2 regions of the Vogesella sp. genome follow, and region 2 is predicted to be linked to the other one. Evidence: predicted binding sites of a transcription regulator. Region 2 holds the regulator's gene; the other holds the start of a gene.
What was found. The regulator FNR, encoded in region 2, switches genes on or off when oxygen is low (the NO sensors DNR and NnrR bind a similar motif). The targets are predictions, from matches to a motif close to TTGATNNNNATCAA.

Region 1: a site for FNR is predicted at 3,340-3,353, ahead of ACK4FZ_RS01880 (universal stress protein). Genes of this name have one in related genera too.

What each region holds. Positions count from the first base shown of each region.
Region 1 is NZ_JBKBHK010000001.1:404,752-414,913, forward strand. It holds gene ACK4FZ_RS01860 (sodium-dependent transporter) at 1-603, opposite strand, end outside; gene argE (acetylornithine deacetylase) at 734-1,906, opposite strand; RNA gene ffs (signal recognition particle sRNA small type) at 2,055-2,153, shown strand; gene ACK4FZ_RS01875 (helix-turn-helix domain-containing protein) at 2,386-2,712, shown strand; gene ACK4FZ_RS01880 (universal stress protein) at 2,831-3,283, opposite strand; gene ACK4FZ_RS01885 (thioesterase family protein) at 3,394-3,840, shown strand; gene ACK4FZ_RS01890 (hypothetical protein) at 3,837-4,253, shown strand; gene ACK4FZ_RS01895 (AAA family ATPase) at 4,328-5,179, shown strand; gene ACK4FZ_RS01900 (tyrosine recombinase XerC) at 5,179-6,075, shown strand; gene ACK4FZ_RS01905 (ABC transporter permease) at 6,162-7,109, opposite strand; gene ACK4FZ_RS01910 (ABC transporter permease) at 7,120-8,220, opposite strand; gene ACK4FZ_RS01915 (ABC transporter ATP-binding protein) at 8,217-9,740, opposite strand; gene ACK4FZ_RS01920 (BMP family protein) at 10,051-10,162, opposite strand, start outside.
Region 2 is NZ_JBKBHK010000005.1:273,471-283,632, forward strand. It holds gene dapA (4-hydroxy-tetrahydrodipicolinate synthase) at 1-369, shown strand, start outside; gene bamC (outer membrane protein assembly factor BamC) at 385-1,485, shown strand; gene hemN (oxygen-independent coproporphyrinogen III oxidase) at 1,569-2,975, opposite strand; gene fnr (fumarate/nitrate reduction transcriptional regulator Fnr) at 3,085-3,825, shown strand; gene ACK4FZ_RS08805 (flavodoxin family protein) at 3,882-4,337, opposite strand; gene ACK4FZ_RS08810 (DUF1853 family protein) at 4,334-5,233, opposite strand; gene ACK4FZ_RS08815 (RNA methyltransferase) at 5,238-6,008, opposite strand; gene ACK4FZ_RS08820 (inositol monophosphatase family protein) at 6,150-6,944, shown strand; gene ACK4FZ_RS08825 (TIGR02450 family Trp-rich protein) at 7,049-7,267, shown strand; gene ACK4FZ_RS08830 (HD-GYP domain-containing protein) at 7,262-8,554, opposite strand; gene ACK4FZ_RS08835 (CDP-6-deoxy-delta-3,4-glucoseen reductase) at 8,689-9,720, opposite strand; gene ACK4FZ_RS08840 (SDR family oxidoreductase) at 9,754-10,162, shown strand, end outside.

The sequences.
Region 1 (10,162 bases), on a different contig from region 2:
TACGCAAATCACCAGCAACAGCAGGAACAAAATGGGCATCAGCTTCTTGGTAACGGCCTCGATGCCTTTGGCCACGCCCATCAACAGGATGCCGCCAATCATCAACAGTACCAGCCACTGCCATAGCAGCGACTGCACCGGATCGCTAATCAATGCGCCAAAGGCGGCCGACGTCACCGCCGGGTCGCTGGACAGTATATCGCCACGCAGCGCCTTGAATACGTAGGCGAACACCCACGCCGCCACTTCGGAATAAAAGGACATGATCAGAAAAGCCGCCAGCACACCAAAGGCACCAATCAGCCACCACGGCTGGCCGGACGGCGCCAGCGTACGCAGCGTGGTGACCGCATCAGCCTTGGCTTTGCGCCCCAGCATGATCTCGGCAATCATCACCGGCAGGCCTACCAGCAAGGTAGCCAGTACGTATACCACCAGAAAACTGGCACCACCGTTGGCACCCGTAACGTAAGGAAACTTCCAGATATTACCCAGGCCCACAGCGGAGCCCAGTGTTGCGGCCAACACCCCGAAACTGCTGGTGAAGGCATCCCTGCTTGCGCCTGCAGCAGCCAGCGCTGCAGATCTTGTATCGTTTTTCATATTGTGGTCCAGCATCAAAACCCATGGTCAAACCCGGGCTCGCTTGTGGCAAGCACAGGTACTCAGCCCCTTATCGGGAGGCAGGATTTTGAGGCCGTCCGTGTTACAGGTAAAGCATTTTGCGGCAGATTCAGGCCTGTCTCAGACGCAGGAACAACTGATCAAGCCAGGCATCGCAGGCCGCCAGCTGCGCCACACTCACGTACTCGTCCGGGCGGTGAGCCTGCTCGATCGAACCCGGCCCGCATACTACGCAAGGAATGCCGGCCTCGTGGAAACGCCCGGCCTCGGTGGTGTACGCCACTGCATCATGGCTGCAGCCCTGGCACAAGGCTTCGACATGGCGGGTAATCTCGCTGCCCGGGCTGTACTCGAATGGCGGGCAGTTCACCAGCTGCTCAAAGCGGATGTCGGCCTCCGGTGCGACTTGCTGCATCTCAGCCAAGAGCACCTTGGCGTAATCGCGCACCGACTCCACAAAACGCTCGTGGCGATCGCCCGGCAACCAGCGCATCTCGAAAACAAATTCACAGTCCTTGGGTACGATGTTGGCTGCATTGCCGCCGGCAATCAGCCCGGTCTGCAAGGTGGCAAACGGCACATCGTATAAAGGATGGCGACTGCCGAAGGCTTGTTCGGTATCGGCCAGCTTGCGGATATGGGTAATCAGCTTGGCCGCGTACTCGATGGCATTCACCCCTTGCGGCGTCAGCGACGAGTGCGCAGCGCGGCCTCGCAAACGTACACGGTAGTGAGCAATGCCCTTATGGGCGATGACCGGGCGCATCATGGTAGGTTCGCCGATGATGCAGCCGGCAATCGGCAACTGCCGCGCCAGCAGATCATCGATCAGACGCCCCACCCCCAGGCAGCCGATTTCTTCATCGTAAGACAGGGCAATCCCCAGGCTACGTGCCATCGGCTGCTGCGTAGCCAATTGCTGCCAACGCGGCACTGCAGCCAAGGCACAAGCAATAAAGCCCTTCATGTCGGCACTGCCACGGCCGTAAATGCGGTCATCCCGTTGTGTCATGCCAAATGGCGGAAACTGCCACTGCTGGCCGTCTACCGGCACCACGTCGGTATGCCCCGACAAGATGATGGCAGGCAAAGCCGGGTCACCCAGCTGGGCGTATAGGTTGGCCTTGCTGCCTTCATCATTAAATGTGAGCGTACTCTGCACGCCATAGCCGGCCAGCCAGTCGGCTACCCACTCTATCAGTGCTAGGTTCGAGTCGCGGCTGGTCGTATCAAAAGCCAGCAAACGGGACAGAATGTCGGTAGTAAGAGCTTGAGTTGCCATGACGAACCTCGCGCAAGAGTGTATATAAATGGCAGCATACCGAATTGATCAGAGCATGCAAACCCGGATATTCGGGCCTGATACTGCATAAAAAGCAGCAGCGGGCTTGGCAAAATGGTGATTCGTGTGTAGTATTCGACGCTTCTATGGCGGGCCCCCCCGCATTGTACGGTAGTGAACCTGGTCAGGTCCGGAAGGAAGCAGCCACAACTATTCAGTGCAAGTGCCGGGGTTCAGGCTCGCCACCCCTCCCCCTCCTCGCTTTGCCTCCACTGCTTCATAAAATCTGACTGAAATAAAAACGTTGATCAAAATCTATTGACAATTCAGCCGGCATTTATCTTTTGATCGCTTGAAAATCCTGCTATCATACGAAGCACATAAAGGAGCTCGGCTATGACCTTGCTCCGATGTTGGAAACTTGAAAACGTCACCCGGCATATGCCGGAATCCCGAAACGAACAGAAGCGAGGAAAGCCATGAAACTGTTTGATAAAATCCCGAATCCGCGTGAAATCCGCCGCAAGCTTGGCCTGAACCAACAAGAGTTCTGGAGCCGCATCGGCGTTACGCAATCCGGTGGCAGCCGTTACGAAAGCGGCCGTAACATGCCCAAGCCAGTGCGCGAGCTGCTGCGCTTGGTGCATATCGAGCAAATCGATCTGTCCAAGGTACGTCGCGAAGATTTCGAAATCGTTGAATACCTGAAAGAAACCCACCCGGATCTGTACAAAAGTCTGCGCAAGGCCGTACGAGCCCGAATGGATGCACAAACCGAAGGTGCTGCAGACACTGCAGAAGCCTGATAGGTGTCATGCGCAAAACAAGCCCGGCCATAACGCCGGGCTTTTTCATGAGCAAATGTTCCCTGCAAAACAAAACCCGGCACAATGGCCGGGTTGTCAGGCCTGCATCAGCCAGAACTCAGTCATCCCCCAGGTTGCGCAGCAACAGCACCGGCACATCCGCCTGCTTCAGCACCCCCTCCGCCACACTGCCCATCAGCAAGTGCATCAATCCACCCAAGCCATGCGTGCCCATCACCATCAGATCAGCCCCCCAGTCGTTGGCATCCTCCACGATGACGCTGGCAATGCGATCACCCCAGCTTTCCAGTATCTTGGATTCCACTACCACACCACAAGCCGCAGCCTTTGCCACATTGGCAGAAAGTACCTGCTCTCCGGCTTGTTTGATGGAAGCCTGCAACTCGGCGGCATCCAGAAACTCGGCACCACCCCAGCCAAACTGCGCCAGGTCGACCACATGTACCAAGCGCAGGACCGCACCCACTTCTGCGGCCAACCTGCAGGCCTCAGTTAAAGCGATTGCCGACGTAGCACTGTCATCTACCGGCACATAAATACGCTGATACATATCCCCTCCTGTTCCCATGCCCGAACTGCAGTCTAGCGCAAGCCCCATGCCGAGCATTGATAAAGATTAAGCGCAAGCGCACTATTACATCAATGGAATAAGGAACCAACATGCCACGCTTAAGCATAGACCTGCCCACCACCCTGTTGTTTCACACTACCATCGACATCAGCATTGCCGACATCAACTATGGCGGCCACGTTGGCAACGATGCGGCGTTGCGCTTGGCGCACGAAACGCGCGTGCGCTGGTTGGCTTCGATGGATTACACCGAGCTAAATATCGAAGGCTTCGGTATCATCGTTAGCGACGCTGCGGTAATGTACAAGGCTGAAGTGTTTTACGGCGACAAGCTAACGCTGTCGCTAGGCCTTGCCGACCACAACAAATACGGCTTTGACATCGTTTATACCGCCCAAAGTGGCAATACCGGACAGGAAGTACTGCGCATCAAGACCGGCGTGGTGTTTTTTGACTACCAGCAACGAAAAATCGCTGCCGCGCCTGCTGCCTTTCTGCACAGGGCCAGCGCAGCAACACAAGGAGACGCGCCATGAAAAAATACGCGCCAAACAGCCCGGAAGCCCTCGCCCGCATTCTTGCCATGTTCATGATTACCGACGGCAACATGGACCCGCGCGAAATCGAAACCCTGGAAAACCTGCACGTCTATGAACTGCTGAACCTCAGCCGCAAGGACTTCATCAAGGTTCTGGTAGAGTACTGCAACGACATCTCTGACGAGGCTGATGAAGACGGCACCATCCACCTGTTGGCCTCCGAGCGCACCAACATCATCCTGGACGGTGTCACCGAACGCAGCAAGCGCATCATCTGCTGCGCGCTGGCGCTGGACATTTGCAAATCGGACAATACAATCAGTGATCCGGAAATGCTGCTGCTGCGTCACATGATGCACTACTGGCACATCACGCTGGACGACCTGCAGGCCGAACTGGCCCGCAACTAAGGCCCAGCCCGCACCGCAGCCGCCGCCAGGCGGCTGTTTGCTTTTCTGCGCACAAAAACAACACAGGCTAAACCATGACTACCCGCTTCAACGGCACCGACCACTACATCGCCACCGACGACTTGATGATGGCCGTCAACGCCGCCATCACCCTGCAACGCCCGCTGCTGGTAAAAGGCGAGCCCGGCACCGGCAAGACCATGCTGGCCGAAGAAATCGCCCGCGCGCTGGGCAAACAGCTGATCGTGTGGCCGATCAAATCCACCACCAAGGCGCAACACGGCCTGTACGAGTACGACGCTGTCTCGCGCTTGCGCGACTCACAGCTGGGTGACGAAAAAGTCCACGACATCCGCAACTACATCCGCCAGGGCAAGCTGTGGCAGGCCTTCTGCAGCGACGAGCAGGCCATTTTGCTGATCGACGAGATCGACAAGGCCGATATCGAATTCCCGAACGACCTGCTACGCGAGCTGGACCAGATGGAATTCTTCGTGCACGAAACCCAGGAATTCGTGCGCGCCCGCCACCGCCCCATCATCATCATTACGTCCAATAACGAGAAAGAGCTGCCAGACGCCTTCCTGCGTCGCTGCTTCTTCCATTACATCCGTTTTCCGGACCGCGACACGCTGGAAGCCATCGTCCGCGTCCACTACCCGGACCTGCGGCAGCAGCTGGTCAGCGAAGCGCTGGAGGTGTTCATCGGCATCCGCGAGCTGAACGGCCTGAAGAAAAAACCCACCACCTCGGAGCTGCTGGACTGGTTGAAACTGCTGGACAGCGAAAGCATCAGCGAAGCACAGCTGCGCCAGCAGCGCGACAGCAACAGCCCGCCGCCACTGGCCGGCGCGCTGCTGAAGAACGAACAGGACGTCCACCTGTTCGAGCGCTTGATGCAGATGGCCCGGATGCGTCGCAACTGATGGACGCGCACTGGCAAGCCCTGATCGACGCCTACGACGACCAGCTCAGGTTGGCCGCACGCAGCGAGCACACCCGCATCGCCTACCGTCGCGACCTCACCCGGCTGGCCGGCCTGCTGGGCAACACTCCGCCGCAAGACACCGACGGCCCTGCCATCCAGCGCGCACTGGGCGTACTGCGCCGCGAAGGGCTGTCGCCGCGCACGCTGGCGCGCATGCTATCCACCTGGCGCAGCCTGTTTGAATGGATGATTCGTCGCGAGTGGCTGCAGGCTAACCCGTGCGCCGGCGTGCGCGCCCCACGCGCCGGCCAGCGCCTGCCCAAGACCCTGAGCGTGGATAGCGCCATGCAGCTGCTGGACGCCCCCGCCGAAGACGCGCACGAGGTACGCGACGCGGCCATCTTCGAGCTGATGTACTCGTCCGGCCTGCGGCTCTCGGAAACCGTGTCGCTGGACGTGGCCGACATCGACCTGCAAGAAGCGCTGCTGAAAGTACACGGCAAGGGTAACCGCGAGCGCATATTGCCGGTTGGCCGCCAAGCCATTGAAGCGCTGCGGCGCTGGCTGCCACTGCGCCAGGCGGCGGAGGGTGAAGCCGCGCTGTTCGTATCGCAAAAAGGCACCCGCATCAGCAGCCGGCAGCTGGCGCGACGCCTCGGTCGCTGGGCGCTGCATAGCGGCAGCGAACAGCACGTGCACCCGCACATGCTGCGCCACTCGTTTGCCAGCCACATGCTGCAATCGTCCGGCGACCTGCGGGCGGTGCAAGAGCTACTGGGCCACGCCAACCTGGCCACTACCCAGATCTACACCAGCCTGGACTTCCAGCACCTGGCCAAGGTGTACGACACCGCCCACCCGCGCGCCAAACTCGACGACAAAGACAAGCAGTAAGGCGCTGTCGCCATGGGCACCCCGCCCCACAAAGAAAAACCCCTGCCACACGGCAGGGGTTTTTGCATACGCGGCCTGCGGCCAACTTAGCGCGATTTCACGAACGGGATGCCGATCGCCTTCGGCGCAACGGCCTTGCCCATGAAGCCGGCCAGCAGCACCACCGTCAGCACGTACGGCAGCGCCTGAATGAAGGCATCGGGAATGCTGCCCACCAGCGGCAGCTCGGTACCCTGCAAACGGATCTGGATGGCGTCGGTAAAGGCAAAGATCAGGCAACCCAGCACCGCGGTCCACGGCCGCCACTTGCCAAAGATCAACGCCGCCAGCGCCAGGTAGCCCTTACCGGCGGTCATGTCCTGGATAAAGGCACCGGTCTGCGCCAGCACCAGGTAGGCACCGGCAATGCCGCACAGCGAGCCGCCGATGGCCTGGGCGATGAAACGCACGCCCTTCACGCTGATACCGGCCGCATCTGCCGCATGCGGGTTTTCACCCACCGCACGCAGGCGCAGGCCGAAACGGCTCTTGTACACCACCCAGCTCACCACGAAGATCACGGCCAGCGCGATGTAGACCAGAATATTGTGACCGAAGAAGGTCTTCAGTACCGGGCTGTGCGCGATGGTGTCGGCAAACGGCAAATCCACCGCCGTGAAACGCGCCTCATCCGACAGCGTCGGAGTACGGCCACCTTGCTGGAACCAGGCCAGCGCCAGCACCGGCGTCACGCCGGAGACCATCATGTTGATGGCCACGCCGGAAATCAGCTGGTTACCGTTATAGGTAATGGCAACCACGCCGTGCAGCAGCGCCACCATCACGCCGGCAGCCATGCCGGCGACCAGACCAGCCCACGGCGACTGAGCCATATAGGCCACACAGGCAGCCGCAAACGCGGCGGCCAACATCTTGCCCTCCAGCGCCAGGTCCACTACGCCGGAGCGCTCCGAAAACAGGCCAGCCAGCGCCGCCAGTACCAGCGGGGTACTCACGCGCAGGGTGGCATCCAGCACACTGAAAATCATGTCCATGGCGTGCTCCTTACTTATTGCTCATGATGCGCTTGAACGCAGCCGACAGCGGGGTCTGGAACAGGTTTTCCAGCGCGCCGCAGAACAGGATGATCAGACCCTGGGTAAAGATGATCATCTCGCGGGTGATGGCCGGTTTCTCGAACGACAGGTCGAGGCCACCCTGGGTCAGTGCGCCGAACAGCAAGGCCGACAGCAGAATGCCCACCGGATGGTTACGCCCCATCAGTGCCACCGCGATACCGACAAAGCCGATACCGTTGGTGAAGCCCATGTTCATGCGGTGGGTGGAACCCAGCAGCTCGTTGATGGCCGCCAGGCCCGCCAGCGCGCCAGACACGCACATCACGGCGATGATCACCTTGTCTACCGGAATGCCGGCATAGCGCGCGGCTTTCTCGTTCAGGCCCACGGTACGGGTGACAAAGCCTTTCGGGCTATGCCACACCACCAGGTAGAACAGCACCAGCGCGATCAGCGCCAGGAAGAAGCTGGCGTTCAGCGGGGTATTCGGCAGTTCAAAACCTAGCGGCGCAAACAGCTCGTGCAACATCGGCACCCAGGCGCTCTCGGCAAACTCACGAGTCGCCGGGGTTTGCGAGCCCTCCATACGCAACTTGTCTACCAGCAACCAGGTCATCAGCGCGCTGGCGATGAAGTTGAACATGATGGTGGTCACTACGATGTGGCTGCCGCGCTTGGCCTGCAAATAGCCCGGCACCAGCGCCCACGCCCCGCCAAACAGCACGGCGGCCAACATGGCCAACGGAATCACCACCCAGGCGGGCAAAAAGTCGAACTGCAGGCAGACCAGAGTAACCCCCAGGCCAGCCAGGTACATCTGGCCTTCTCCACCAATATTGAACAGGCCGGCATGAAACGCCGCCGCCACTGCCAGACCGGTAAAAATGAAGCTGGTGGTGTAGAACAGCGTATAGCCTATCCCCTCCGGGTAACCGAACGCCCCGTTTATCATCAGTTTCAGGCACTCGATCGGGTCTTCGCCGATCAGCGCAATCACCAGGCCCGATACAAACAGTGCCGCAAACAGGTTCAGCAGCGGCAGCAGCCACAGGCTGGCCCAGCGCGGCATATTGGCTGGCTGACTCATTTATGTCCCCCCATCAACAAACCCAGCGACGTAGCGGTGGCCTCAGCCGCCGGCAACTCGCCAGAAATGGCGCCCGCATTCATCACGATGATGCGGTCGCTCAATGCCATGATCTCGTCCAGCTCCACCGACACCAGCAGCAGCGCCTTGCCTTCATCCCGCAACTGCATCAGCCGTTTGTGAATGAATTCGATCGCACCAATGTCCACGCCACGCGTGGGCTGGCCAATCAGCAGCAGGTCCGGATTAGCCTGGATTTCGCGCGCCAGGATTACTTTCTGCTGGTTACCGCCCGAGAACAGGCCGATACGGCGATGCGTCAGCGCCGGGCGCACGTCGAACTCTTCAATGAAGCGACGGCAACGCTCGATGATGGCCTGGCGCTTGAACAGGAAGCGGCCGGCAATGCTCTTGTCGTTGTGGTAGCCGAGGATGGCGTTTTCGAAAGTCATGAAATCCTTCACCATGCCTTCGCGTGAACGGTCTTCCGGAATATGGGCAATACCCAGCTTGCGGTACACCGCTGCCTTGGGCTCGGCGCTTTTCAGCGTAGTGAGTTCTTGCCCCTTGAAGCGTACCGAGCCGGACGTCGCTTCGCGCATGCCGGACAGCACTTCCAGCAGTTCGGACTGGCCATTGCCGGACACGCCGGCAATGCCGACGATCTCGCCGGCGCGCAGCTCGAAACCGATATCCTTCAGCAAGGCTACGCCGCGTCCGTCTACCAGATTCAGCCCGGACACCGACAGCACGGTATCGCCCAGCTTGGGCGGTGCCTTGTCCAGCTGCAGGTTCACCTTGCGGCCAACCATCAGATCGGCCAGGTCTTCCTTGGTCACATCGGCAGTGCGCACCTGGCCCACGATCTCGCCACCACGCATGACGGTTACGTCGTCGGTGATGTCCATCACTTCACGCAGCTTGTGGGTGATCAGGATCACGGTCTTGCCCTGCTCGCGCAGCAGACGCAGGATGCGGAACAGGTCGTCGGCTTCCTGCGGCGTCAGCACCGCAGTCGGCTCGTCCAGGATCAGCACATCAGCACCGCGGTACAGCGTTTTCAGGATTTCGACACGCTGTTGCGTGCCCACCCCCAGCTCACCCACGACCGCGTCCGGGTCGACTTGCAGGCCGTAGTCGCGATTCAGTTTTTCCAGGTGCGCGCGCGCTGCCGTCAGGCTGCTGTCCAGCTTGATACCAGCCTCGGCGCCCAGCACGATGTTTTCCAGCACGGTAAACGGATCCACCAGCATGAAGTGCTGGTGTACCATGCCGATCCCCAGGCCAATGGCAGCCTGCGAGGAACGGATACGCTCCGCCTTGCCGTTAATCTTGATGGTGCCGGAGTCCGCTTGGTAATAACCGTAGATGATGCTCATCAGCGTGGACTTGCCAGCCCCGTTTTCGCCGATGATGCCGTGAACGGTACCCTTGCGCACCCCGAAAGTAATGTTCTTATTGGCGTGCACTTCACCGAAGTGTTTATTGACGCCAATGAGCTCGATGGCTAGTTCGGCCATGATATAGTCGCTCTCGGTTAAAAATGCCGCTTCAGCCAGCTGCCGTCGCGAATCGCAACATGCTGCCTGCTTGGAAGCCATTTGAAATCGCCGAAGGCGGCACGCTTGCCGCCTTCTCCTCCTGTGCCGGCCCAGGTCAACCCTTCCGGCAAACCGACTCTCCGGCACGGAGAATCACGCCATCACCGCAACGCACACCTTCAACACGACAGCATGCCTACTATACCGCTGCGGCGGGCACAATAAAGTGCGGCAAGCAGAATGACCTGCTTGCCGCACGCAACGTCTGAACAATCAGACGCTTACAGCCTTATTTTACCGGGCAGCTATTGGCAGCGCGGTAGTCCACCACCTTGATCTTACCGGCGATGATGTCTTTTTTGGCCTGATTGATTTTGGCTTCCATATCCTTGGTGATCAGC
Region 2 (10,162 bases):
GCCTGCGACCTTGTAATGCGCGCACCGGCAGACTTTGCGCTGTACTCCGGCGACGACGCTACCGGCATGGCATTCATGCTGTGCGGTGGCCATGGCGTGATTTCCGTCACCGCCAACGTAGCACCCAAGCTGATGAGCCAGCTGTGCGTAGCAGCGCGCGGTGGTGATACCGCCGCTGCCCGCGCCATCAACGATCAGCTGCAAGGCCTGCACAAGCAGCTGTTCTGCGAGCCAAACCCGATTCCAGCCAAATGGGCGCTGCACCGCCTGGGCCTGATGCCGGCCGGCCTGCGCCTGCCGCTGACCCCGCTAAGCGAGGGTGCCGTCGCCACGGTGGAAGCCGCCATGAAGCAGGCTAACGTCCTGTAAACCATGAAGCCCGCAATGAACAAGACCCTGATTTCCGGCCTGCTGTGTGCAGGCTTGCTGAGCGCGTGCGCCAGCAGCTCTTCCGACCTCAAATACGAGTTCAAGTCGGATACGCCCAAAACCAAGACTTCGCTGGAAGTACCGCCAGACCTGACGGCCCCGACCCAGCGCGACCGCTACCCCATTCCGCAAATCGCCACCCAAACGACTGCAACCTCGGTAGCCAGCCCGGCTACTGGCGCGGTAGTTGCCAAAACCGCCACGGTAGAACGTGCCGGCACACAACGCTGGCTGAGCGTACCGGGCAAAAGCCCGGCCGAGATATGGCCACTGCTGAAAGCGTTCTGGCAAGACAATGGCTTCGTTATCCAGAACGAAAACCCGGATATCGGTTACATGGAAACCGACTGGGCGGAAAACCGCGCCAAACTGGGCAGCACCGTGGTGCGCGGCCTGCTGGAAACCGTGGGCTTGGGTAGCGTGATGTCCACACCGGAACGTGACCGCTTCCGCATCCGTATCGAGAAAACCGAAACCGGTACCGATGTGTTCTTCAGCCATCAGGGTATGTACGAGATCTACATCAACGAAGCCAAAGAAGATACCCGCTGGCAGCCACGCCCGACCGATCCGGAAATGGAGGCTGTCTTCCTCAGCCGCTTCCTGGTCCGCCTCGGTGTAGATGAGGCCGACGCCACGAAAGCCGTAGCCCAAGCACAAATCAGCACCCAGGCCCGTGCCCGACTCGACAATGGTGCCATCGTGCTGGACGACAGCTTTGATCGCGCCTGGCGGCGTGTCGGCCTGGCACTGGAGCACAATGGTCTGGCCATTACCGACCGTGACCGCACTCTGGGTGCCTACTTTGTCAAACCGGCAGACGACGAGATACAGAAAGCCAATGCCAACAAGCCTGGCAGTGGCGTGATCTCCAAACTCGCGTTCTGGAAAGACAATGCCCCGGCTGCAACCCCGGTCAGCACCAACCTGCGCGTGCAACTCACCCGCATTGGCGACAGTCAGGTACGCATCGAGGTGCGCAGTGCTGACAACCAGCCCGCTACCGACAAAGGCCTGCAGACCCTGCTGCAGCAAATGGTCAACGAGCTGAAGTAAGTTTCCGGCCCGCTTGCCGGGCCTGACAAAACAAAGCCCGCTGTCGCAAGACAGCGGGCTTTTCTTATGCGGCCAACCCTGGCTCAGATGGTTTTCGAATACCGCGCCGTGGTAGTACGCTCGCGCAGGTGGCGGTCGAACACCATGGCGATATTGCGGATCAGGAAACGGCCTTTCGGCGCCACCATCAGGAAGTCGCCATCGAAGGTCAGCAGCCCTTCTTGCTGGAAAGCACGAATCTTCGGTAACTCGTCGGCAAAGTAGTCGGCAAAATTGATGGCGAAGGTCTGCTCGATAGCCTCTACCGACAGCGAGAAACGGCACATCAGCGCCTGGATCACGCTGCGGCGCAGAATGTCATCCTGGGTCAGCGTCATGCCACGCAGCACCGGCAGGTGGCCGGCATCCAGCGCTGCATAGTAGGCGTCCAGTTCTTTCTCGTTCTGCGTGTAACAGGGGCCGATCTTGCCGATGGACGACACACCCAGGCCGATCATGTCGCAATCGGCGTGCGTGGAGTAACCCTGGAAGTTACGCTGCAGCCGGCCTTGCTGCAGCGCACGGGTCAGCTCGTCGTCCGGCTTGGCAAAATGGTCCATGCCGATGAACACATAGCCGGCTTCGGCCAGTTGCTGTACCGAGTTCTGCAGGATGTCCAGTTTGGTGGCGGCCGACGGCAGCTCGTCCTCATTGATGCGGCGTTGCGGCATGAACACCGACGGCAGGTGCGCGTAGTTGTATAGCGCAATCCGGTCTGGCGACATCGCAATCACCCGACTGACGGTGTTTTCCAGCGAGTGCGCCGTCTGCTTGGGCAGGCCGTAGATCAGGTCCACGCTGATAGACTTGAAACCCGCTTCGCGCGCCGCGTCCATCACCACCCGGGTTTCTTCTTCGCTCTGGATGCGGTTCACCGCCTGCTGTACAGCCGGGTCGAAGTCCTGGATACCGATGCTCATGCGGTTGAAGCCCAGCTGCGCCAAGTGCAGCACGGTGTCGCGGCCAACCTTGCGCGGGTCGATCTCGATCGAGAACTCGCCCTCCGGCAGCAGTTCGAAATGCTGGCGGATGATGCTCATCACCCGGTCAAGCTGCGCGTCGGACAAGAAAGTAGGCGTACCACCGCCAAAATGCAGCTGGATAACCTTCTCGCGACTACCCAGCTTCTGCGCCACCAGGCGGATTTCCTTTTCCAGATAGTCCAGGTAGGCATCGGCGCGGCTTTTGTCTTTGGTGATGATCTTGTTACAGCCGCAGTAGTAGCAAATGGTGTTGCAAAATGGCACATGCACGTACAAAGAGATCGGCCGGTGGTTAGCGCCAATGGCGCGTTGCTCCAGCCAATGCTCGTAATCGCTGACCCCGAAACCGCCATGAAAACGGTCCGCAGTCGGATAAGACGTATAGCGCGGGCCGGAGCCTTCCAACCTTTCGATGAGTTCTCTATCGAATACGCACTGGGTCGGCGTGAAATTTATGGTGGGTGTCATAGTTAATCTGGTTGGAAAACCGGTGGTGGGCTGGTAAATTTGCGGCATTGACACTTTTTTGGCATTGACGCGCATCAAGCGAGGCCGCTTGCTTGGCGAAATTCACGCTATGACTGACCACACCCACACTCTGCACACCCTGAAGGTGTCATGTTCCAATTGCAGCCTGCGCGAGCTGTGCCTGCCGGTAGGCTTGAACCGCGATGAGATGGCGCAACTGGACGCCGTGATCCGTCAAAGCCGCCGCCTGAAGCGCGGTGAATACCTGTTCCGCTCCGGCGAGGGGTTCCGTTCGCTGTACGCGGTACGCACCGGCTATTTCAAGACCTGTGTTTCCAGCCAGGACGGCCGCGAACAGGTTACCGGCTTCCACATGTCTGGCGAGCTGATGGGCCTGGACGGCATCTCGTCCAACCTGCACGGCTGCGACGCCATCGCGCTGGAAGACAGCGAAGTGTGCGAACTACCGTTCAACCGCATGGAAACCCTGGGCCGCGACATCCCCAGCCTGCAACACCACTTCTTCCGCCTGATGAGCCGCGAGATCGTGCGTGACCAGTCGGTGATGCTGCTGCTGGGCAATATGAAAGCCGAAGAGCGCCTGGCGGCCTTTCTGCTGAACCTGTCACAACGCCTGTCGGCGCGCGGCTTTGCCGCCAACGACTTCATTCTGCGCATGAGCCGCGAAGAAATCGGCAGCTTCCTGGGCCTGAAGCTGGAAACCGTCAGCCGTACGCTGTCCAAGTTCCAGCAGCAAGGCTGGCTGGCCGTGGACCACAAACACATCAAATTGCTACAGCCGGAAGAACTGAAACGGCTGGTAGCAGGCTGCTCGCAAGCCCAGCATTAAGCCCCGTTGCTATCAGCATGACACGCCCCGCCAAACGCGGGGCGTTTTGCTGGGTGTTACAACACACCAATGGCCAACGCTGCGGCCAAGGTAGCGCCCAGTTCGGCGGCAGCGGCCAGATCCTCAGCGCCGGGTTGGCCGCGCACACACAAGGTGGGCAGTGCCTGACGCCAGCCGTAGCCGGTGGCAATACGGCTGATGGCACGCTCGGCGCCGCTGCCATCGTTACCGGCACTGATCAGCAAGGCCCAAGGCAGGCCCTCGGTGCGACCTTGCGCCGGGTAATAGGTGCGGTCGAGGAAATCCTTTAGCGCGCCGGACATATAGCCGAAGTTTTCCGGCGTGGCGAGCAATAGCGCCTGGCAGCCCAGCAAGTCGTCGATGCCGGCCTGCAGCGCCGGCAGCATGCGTACCGTCACGCCGTCTTCGGCACCGGCGGCCTTGGCCGCCGCTTCGGCCAGCGCCAGCGTATTGCCGCTCTGGCTACTCCACACCAGCAGCAAGGTCTTCATGGCCCCAGCCTCGCCAGCAACGGTGTCAGCAGCGCGGGTTGCGGCCAACTATCAGGCACCACGAAGCCGCGCGCCACCTCGTACCAGTCGCCGTCGGCGCCCGCTTGCAGCTCGGCCAGCAGCCACGGCGTGTCACTACCGACCAGGCTGGCACGCATGGCCGTTTCGTCCAGCGTCATGCCGACCTCGCAACGGGCCGGCGCCAGCCATTGCAGCCGCGGCAAGGCCCGCCAGCGGCTACCGGGCTGCGCGGGCCAGGTGTCGCCCTGCCGGCGCCACCAACCACGGCAGGCGGCCTCGGAAAGCGCAGCATCGAGTGGCGCGGGATGATCGGGAAAGAACAGCCAGCCGGTGAGCAGACTATAGGCCGGCGCCTCGTCAAACCCTGGCGGCAGCACGGCGGCAGGGTGACGCGATAGCGCCAGCTGCTGGCCCAGTTTGCGGTATTTCAGCCACCAGGCGTCGCGCAGGCCAGGCCCCACCAGCGCGTGGGGCGGCGCGGCCAACTGCAGGTAGAACTTGCTGGCAGTTTCCAGGTGACAGGGTTGGCCGTTGATGCGCAGCAGGAAGTCGAACTCGCCGACGGTACGGCCATCGACGCGCACCGGCAGGTTGGCCGCCACCAGTTCGATATGCGGCGCCAAGCGGCACCAGAACGCCAGCAACGCCTCGGCGTACAAGCCCAGCCGGCGGGTGGGGTGCGCCTCCAGCCAGGCCAGCAGCGGCGCCGGGTTGGCGTCCAGTGCCCGCAGCTGCGGCCAACCCTCGGGTCCCAGCAGGCTACCAGCCGGCAGCGCCGCCCCGCTATGCCACGGCGGTGGCGCGGTCAGCAAATACGCCAGATCGCGCACCGGCTGCTGGCGCAGGGTAAGACACGCCGCCAGCGCCGGTAACACGGTGTTACTCCTGTTCCGGCCGACGCAGCGGTTTGCCGTCGGCGGCACGTTGCACCTGCTTGAAGAAGCCCCGCAGGATGTCGATTTCCTCGCGCAGCACGCCAGCGCGGTTGAACAGGGCGCGCATGCGGCGCATCAGGCGCTCGCTGTTGCGACGCTCGAAGTAGCCGATCTGCGCCATGGTCTGGTCGAGGTGGCCGCACATGCCTTCCACCTCGGCCATGGTGGCGGCCTCGCCTTCCGGCTTCAGGTAGTTGACGTCGAAGCCGGTGTGGCTGAACAGCTCGTAGGTCATCACCTGCACCGCCATCGCCAGGTTCAGCGAGAAGTAATCGGGGTTGCCCGGCACGGTGATCAGGCGGTTGCACAGTTCCACTTCCTCGATCGACAGGCCGAAGGTCTCGTTGCCGAACACCAGCGCCACCTGCTCGCCGTCGCGTGCCCGCGCGATCAGCTCCGGCGCGGTCTCGCGCGGGGTGGACAGCGGGGTGGTGAGTTCGCGGCGGCGGCTGGTCAGCGCGCAGGCCACGGTAACGTCGGCCAGCGCTTCCACCAGCGTCGGCACCACGGTAGCGTGCTGCAGCACATCTACCGCGCCGGAGGCCAACACGTTGGCCTCTTCGCTGGGAAACACTTTCGGTTCAACCAGATACAGGCGGGTGAGGCCCATGGTTTTCATCGCCCGCGCCGCCGAGCCGATGTTGCCCGGGTGATTGGGCCGCGCCAGCACGACGCGAATGTTCTTTAAAAAATCAGGTACTTGGGGTTTATTCATCGGGTAATTTTGAGTAGAATCGCGGGCTATTCAAAAACACTGCGGCCAACGCGGTGTTTTTCGTTCCTTAACCCAGACAGTTTACGACCAGCGCGCAACCCGCAAGGGCGGCGCTTGTCGTCATGATTTTAGAGGCCGTCAATGCATCCAATGCTCAATGTCGCGGTAAAAGCCGCTCGCCGTGCAGCCAACGTTATCCAGCGTGCATCGCTGAACCTAGATACCGTGCGTGTTGAAAAGAAAAAACACAACGACTTCGTGACCGAGGTCGACAAGGCTGCCGAACAAGCCATCATTGAGGTCATCCTGGATGCTTATCCGAAACACGCTATCTTAGCAGAAGAGACCGGCGGCCGCGGTCTGGGTAGCTCCGAGTACGAGTGGATCATCGACCCGCTGGATGGCACCACCAACTTCATCCACGGCCATCCGCAGTACTGCATTTCCATCGCGCTGGCACACCGCGGCCAGATCCAGCAAGCCGTAGTCTACGACCCGAACCGTAACGACATGTTCACCGCCAGCCGTGGCGTGGGCGCGTTCCTGAACGACCGCCGCATCCGTGCGTCCAAGCGCGTCAACATGAATGAATGCCTGATCGCTACCGGCTTCCCGGTAGTTGACCAGAGCATGCTGGATACCCACCTGGCCATCCTGAAAGACGTGATCGGCAAAACCGCCGGCGCCCGTCGCGAAGGCTCCGCCGCGCTGGACCTGTGCAACGTGGCCTGCGGTCGCGTAGACGGTTTCTTCGAATTCAACCTGAAGCCGTGGGACATCGCCGCCGGCAGCCTGATCGTGCAAGAAGCCGGTGGTATCGTCACCGACATGCACGGCGAGCAAACCTGGTTTGAAAGCGGCGACATCGTGGCCGCGCCGCCGAAAGTCCTGGGCCAGCTGCTGCCGCTGATCGCCCCGCACGTGAAGAGCGCCTAAGTCGCCCTTCCCCGCTAACGCCCCCGCGCTGCTTGCAGCCGGGGGCGTTGTCGTTACGGGAACCGCTGCGCCACTGTTTTATCGAAAGCAGCAAGGAGATGCCCATGCCGGTCAATCACAAAAAACTGCAAGGCAGTAAATGGACTGCCGTGACCCCGCGCGAGCGCGAGAAGCACTTTCTGGTGGTGAAGGTGGAATACGACGCAGACGACGCGCAGAAACCGCTACGTGTCACCTTGGAAGCGGTCTTGTCGCGCCGCCACTTCACGCTGCCCTGGCGCGAGCTCGGCGATACCGACGAATGGCAGCCTGGCTGGCTATAGGCCCGCAGGCACGGTCTTGCTGGTAAGGCCGAGGAACAACACCACCAAAGGCTCGAACAGTTCGGATTCGGTGGCGGCCAACTTCAGCCGCTGCCGGGTCAGGTCGCGCGACAGATGGCGCGACAACCAGTTGGTTTCGTTGATCACCCACGCCAGCTCCTGCCACAGCGGCTCATTGCCCTCGCCTTCCAGCGCGTGCTTGGTCAGCATGTCCAGCCCGACGCTGTTGAAGGCCCGCTGGATAGTGTTGAGCCGCATCGCCAGATGGCCGAATAGCTGCCAGCCAGTCTCCCCCATCGTCTGCGACTCGATGTGCTGCATCACCTCGTGTACCCGCGCAAAACGCAACAACAGCTGGTGCAGCGACGACTGCAGCGCGTCCACCGGCTGCAACAGGCCGCTTTCGCGCGGCAGGCGCGCCGCCCGCAGCTGTGCCGGCACCCGCACCGCCGCCGAAAACTGGCCCGGCAGCAGCTTCAGCGCCACTTGCAGCTGGCCGACCGGCTGGCGGGCGTGCTCGAAAATGCCGGCCGCCATTTCAGCGAACGCCAATACCTCGGCATTATGGCCCACCGCCTCGCCGCGCAACTGACGCGGGTAGCCGCTGCCGTCCACCCGTTCGTGATGCTGCAGGATCAGATTGGCCACCTCCGGCGGCACGGCGCGCAGCTCGCTGGCCCAGACGTAACCGATCAGCGGGTGGGCATCGAACTGGCGCCAGGCATCAGCCGACAACGGCCCGCCCTGCTGCCAGATGGCAGGGTCCAGGTACAGATAGCCCACATCGTGCAGCAGGCCGGCCAGCAATAGCTGCTGGGCATCGCGTGGCGACGGCGCCAGGCTCCACGCCAGCGCCGCCACGCGCAGGCTGTGGCGAAAGACGTCAGGGAAACGGTTGCCGATCAGTTGCAGCGCCTGCGCGGCCAACGGCGGCAGCGACAGCACGGCAAGCTCGCGTTGCAGCGTGCGTTGGCCCTGGTCCAGCCAGGCTGCCAGCAAAGGATCGTCGGCCAGCAATTGCTGCATGCCCTCGCGCAGGCGGGCCAGCAAGCTGGACGTATCAACCTGCAGCTGGGTTTCCAGCGGCTGACGCAGGCGATGGTTGGCCAGCAGCTCGCTGCTGCGGCTATCCAGGCGAGCGCCACGCGCCAACAGTTTGGTGCCGTTGGCCGCCAGAATGTCCTGGCTGGCCTGCACCGCGACCTGGCCTTCTGCCGCTTGCAGGTTGGCCAGAAAATGCTGATTGACGCTTTCCAGCGTCAGCAATGACTCCGACTCGCGATGCATGTCATTCGCTCAGTTCTTCGCAATAATTCAATAAAGCAAACTTTTAAACAGTCGCCCAGCGAAATGTCGATTCCATGACAAAGCCCCGGTGGGCACAGGGCCGACCGGGGCTGGAAAACCGCAAGACTACATACTTACTTGCTGGCGCTGCCCATGTCTTTGGACAGGAAGAAGGCGTCGGAGAAGAACTCGTCTGCCGGCAAGCAGCGCTCGCTGGTAAAGCTGTTATGGGCGGCTTCCACCATCACCGGTGCGCCGCAAGCGTAGACCTGGTAGCCGGCCAGGCTGGCGAAGTCGTCCAGCACCGCCTGGTGCACAAAGCCGGTACGGCCCGGCCAATTGTGTTCCGGCAGCGCGTCGGATACCACCGGGATGAAAGTGATGTTGGCGTGCTGTGCCTGCCACTGGCCGGCCATCTCCGCCATGTACAGGTCGGCCGGAGTGCGGGCGCCCCAGTAGAAGACGATGGGGCGGGTAATACCCTGGTGAATGGCGTGCTCGATGATGCCCTTGATCGGGGCAAAGCCGGTACCACTGGCCACCATGATGATGGGCTTGTCGGAATCTTCGCGCAGGAAGAACGAACCCAGCGGGCCCTTGAAGCGCATGATTTCCTTCTCCTTCATGGTGTTGAACACGTAGTCGGAGAACGAACCGCCCGGCTGATGGCGGATGTGCAGCTCAATGAACGCATCGTCGTGCGGCGCGTTGGCGATGGAGAAGCTGCGCTTCTTGCCGTCCTTCATCAGGATATCGATGTACTGGCCGGCCCTGAACTGCAGGCGTTCCGACACCGGCAGCTTCAGCTTCAGTACCGCCACATCGTGGATTTTCTCGATTTTTTCCACGCGGCACGGCAGCGTCTTGATCTGGATATCGCCCACCCCAGCCACTTCGCGCGCCTCGATGGTGATGTCACCCTTGGGTTTGGCACAGCAGAACAGCGCCATGCCCTGGGCGCGCTCGCTGGCGGACAGCGCCTTGTCCTGCGCACCACCGTGCTCTACCTCCCCCTCGACCACTTTGCCCTTGCAGGCGCCACAGGCACCGTCGCGGCAACCGTAAGGCAGGCCTACAGACTGGCGCAGGGCCGCTTCCAGAATGGTTTCATGGGCTTCCACGGCGAAAGCATGGCCGCTCGGCAGCACCTTTACCTGACACGTCATCTTCTTCCCTTAAACTTCGATAGAATGGCCAGCATGCCTACCTTGCTGATACTGGGCAGCGGCGATATCGCCCGGCGCGCCCTTCCCGAGCTTACCCGCCAGTGGCGGGTGATTACCGTCATCCGCCGGCCGGAACAGGCCGCCGCACTGCGAGCGCTGGGCGCCCTGCCGCTGCTGGCCGATCTGGACGACAAACGCAGCCTGTCGCGTCTGGCCGGCCTGGCCGACGCCGTACTGTATACCGCCCCGCCGCCGGAACGCGGCGTGATCGACCCCAGAATGCGCAAGGTCTTGTCGCAACTGGCAAAAACGGGGAGTCTACCACAGCGTTTCGTCTATATCAGCACCAGCGGCGTGTACGGCAATGCCGATGGCAAGTGGCTGCACGAGACCGCGCCGCTGCGGCCAACGTCAGACCGCGCCCGCCGCCGCGTAGATGCCG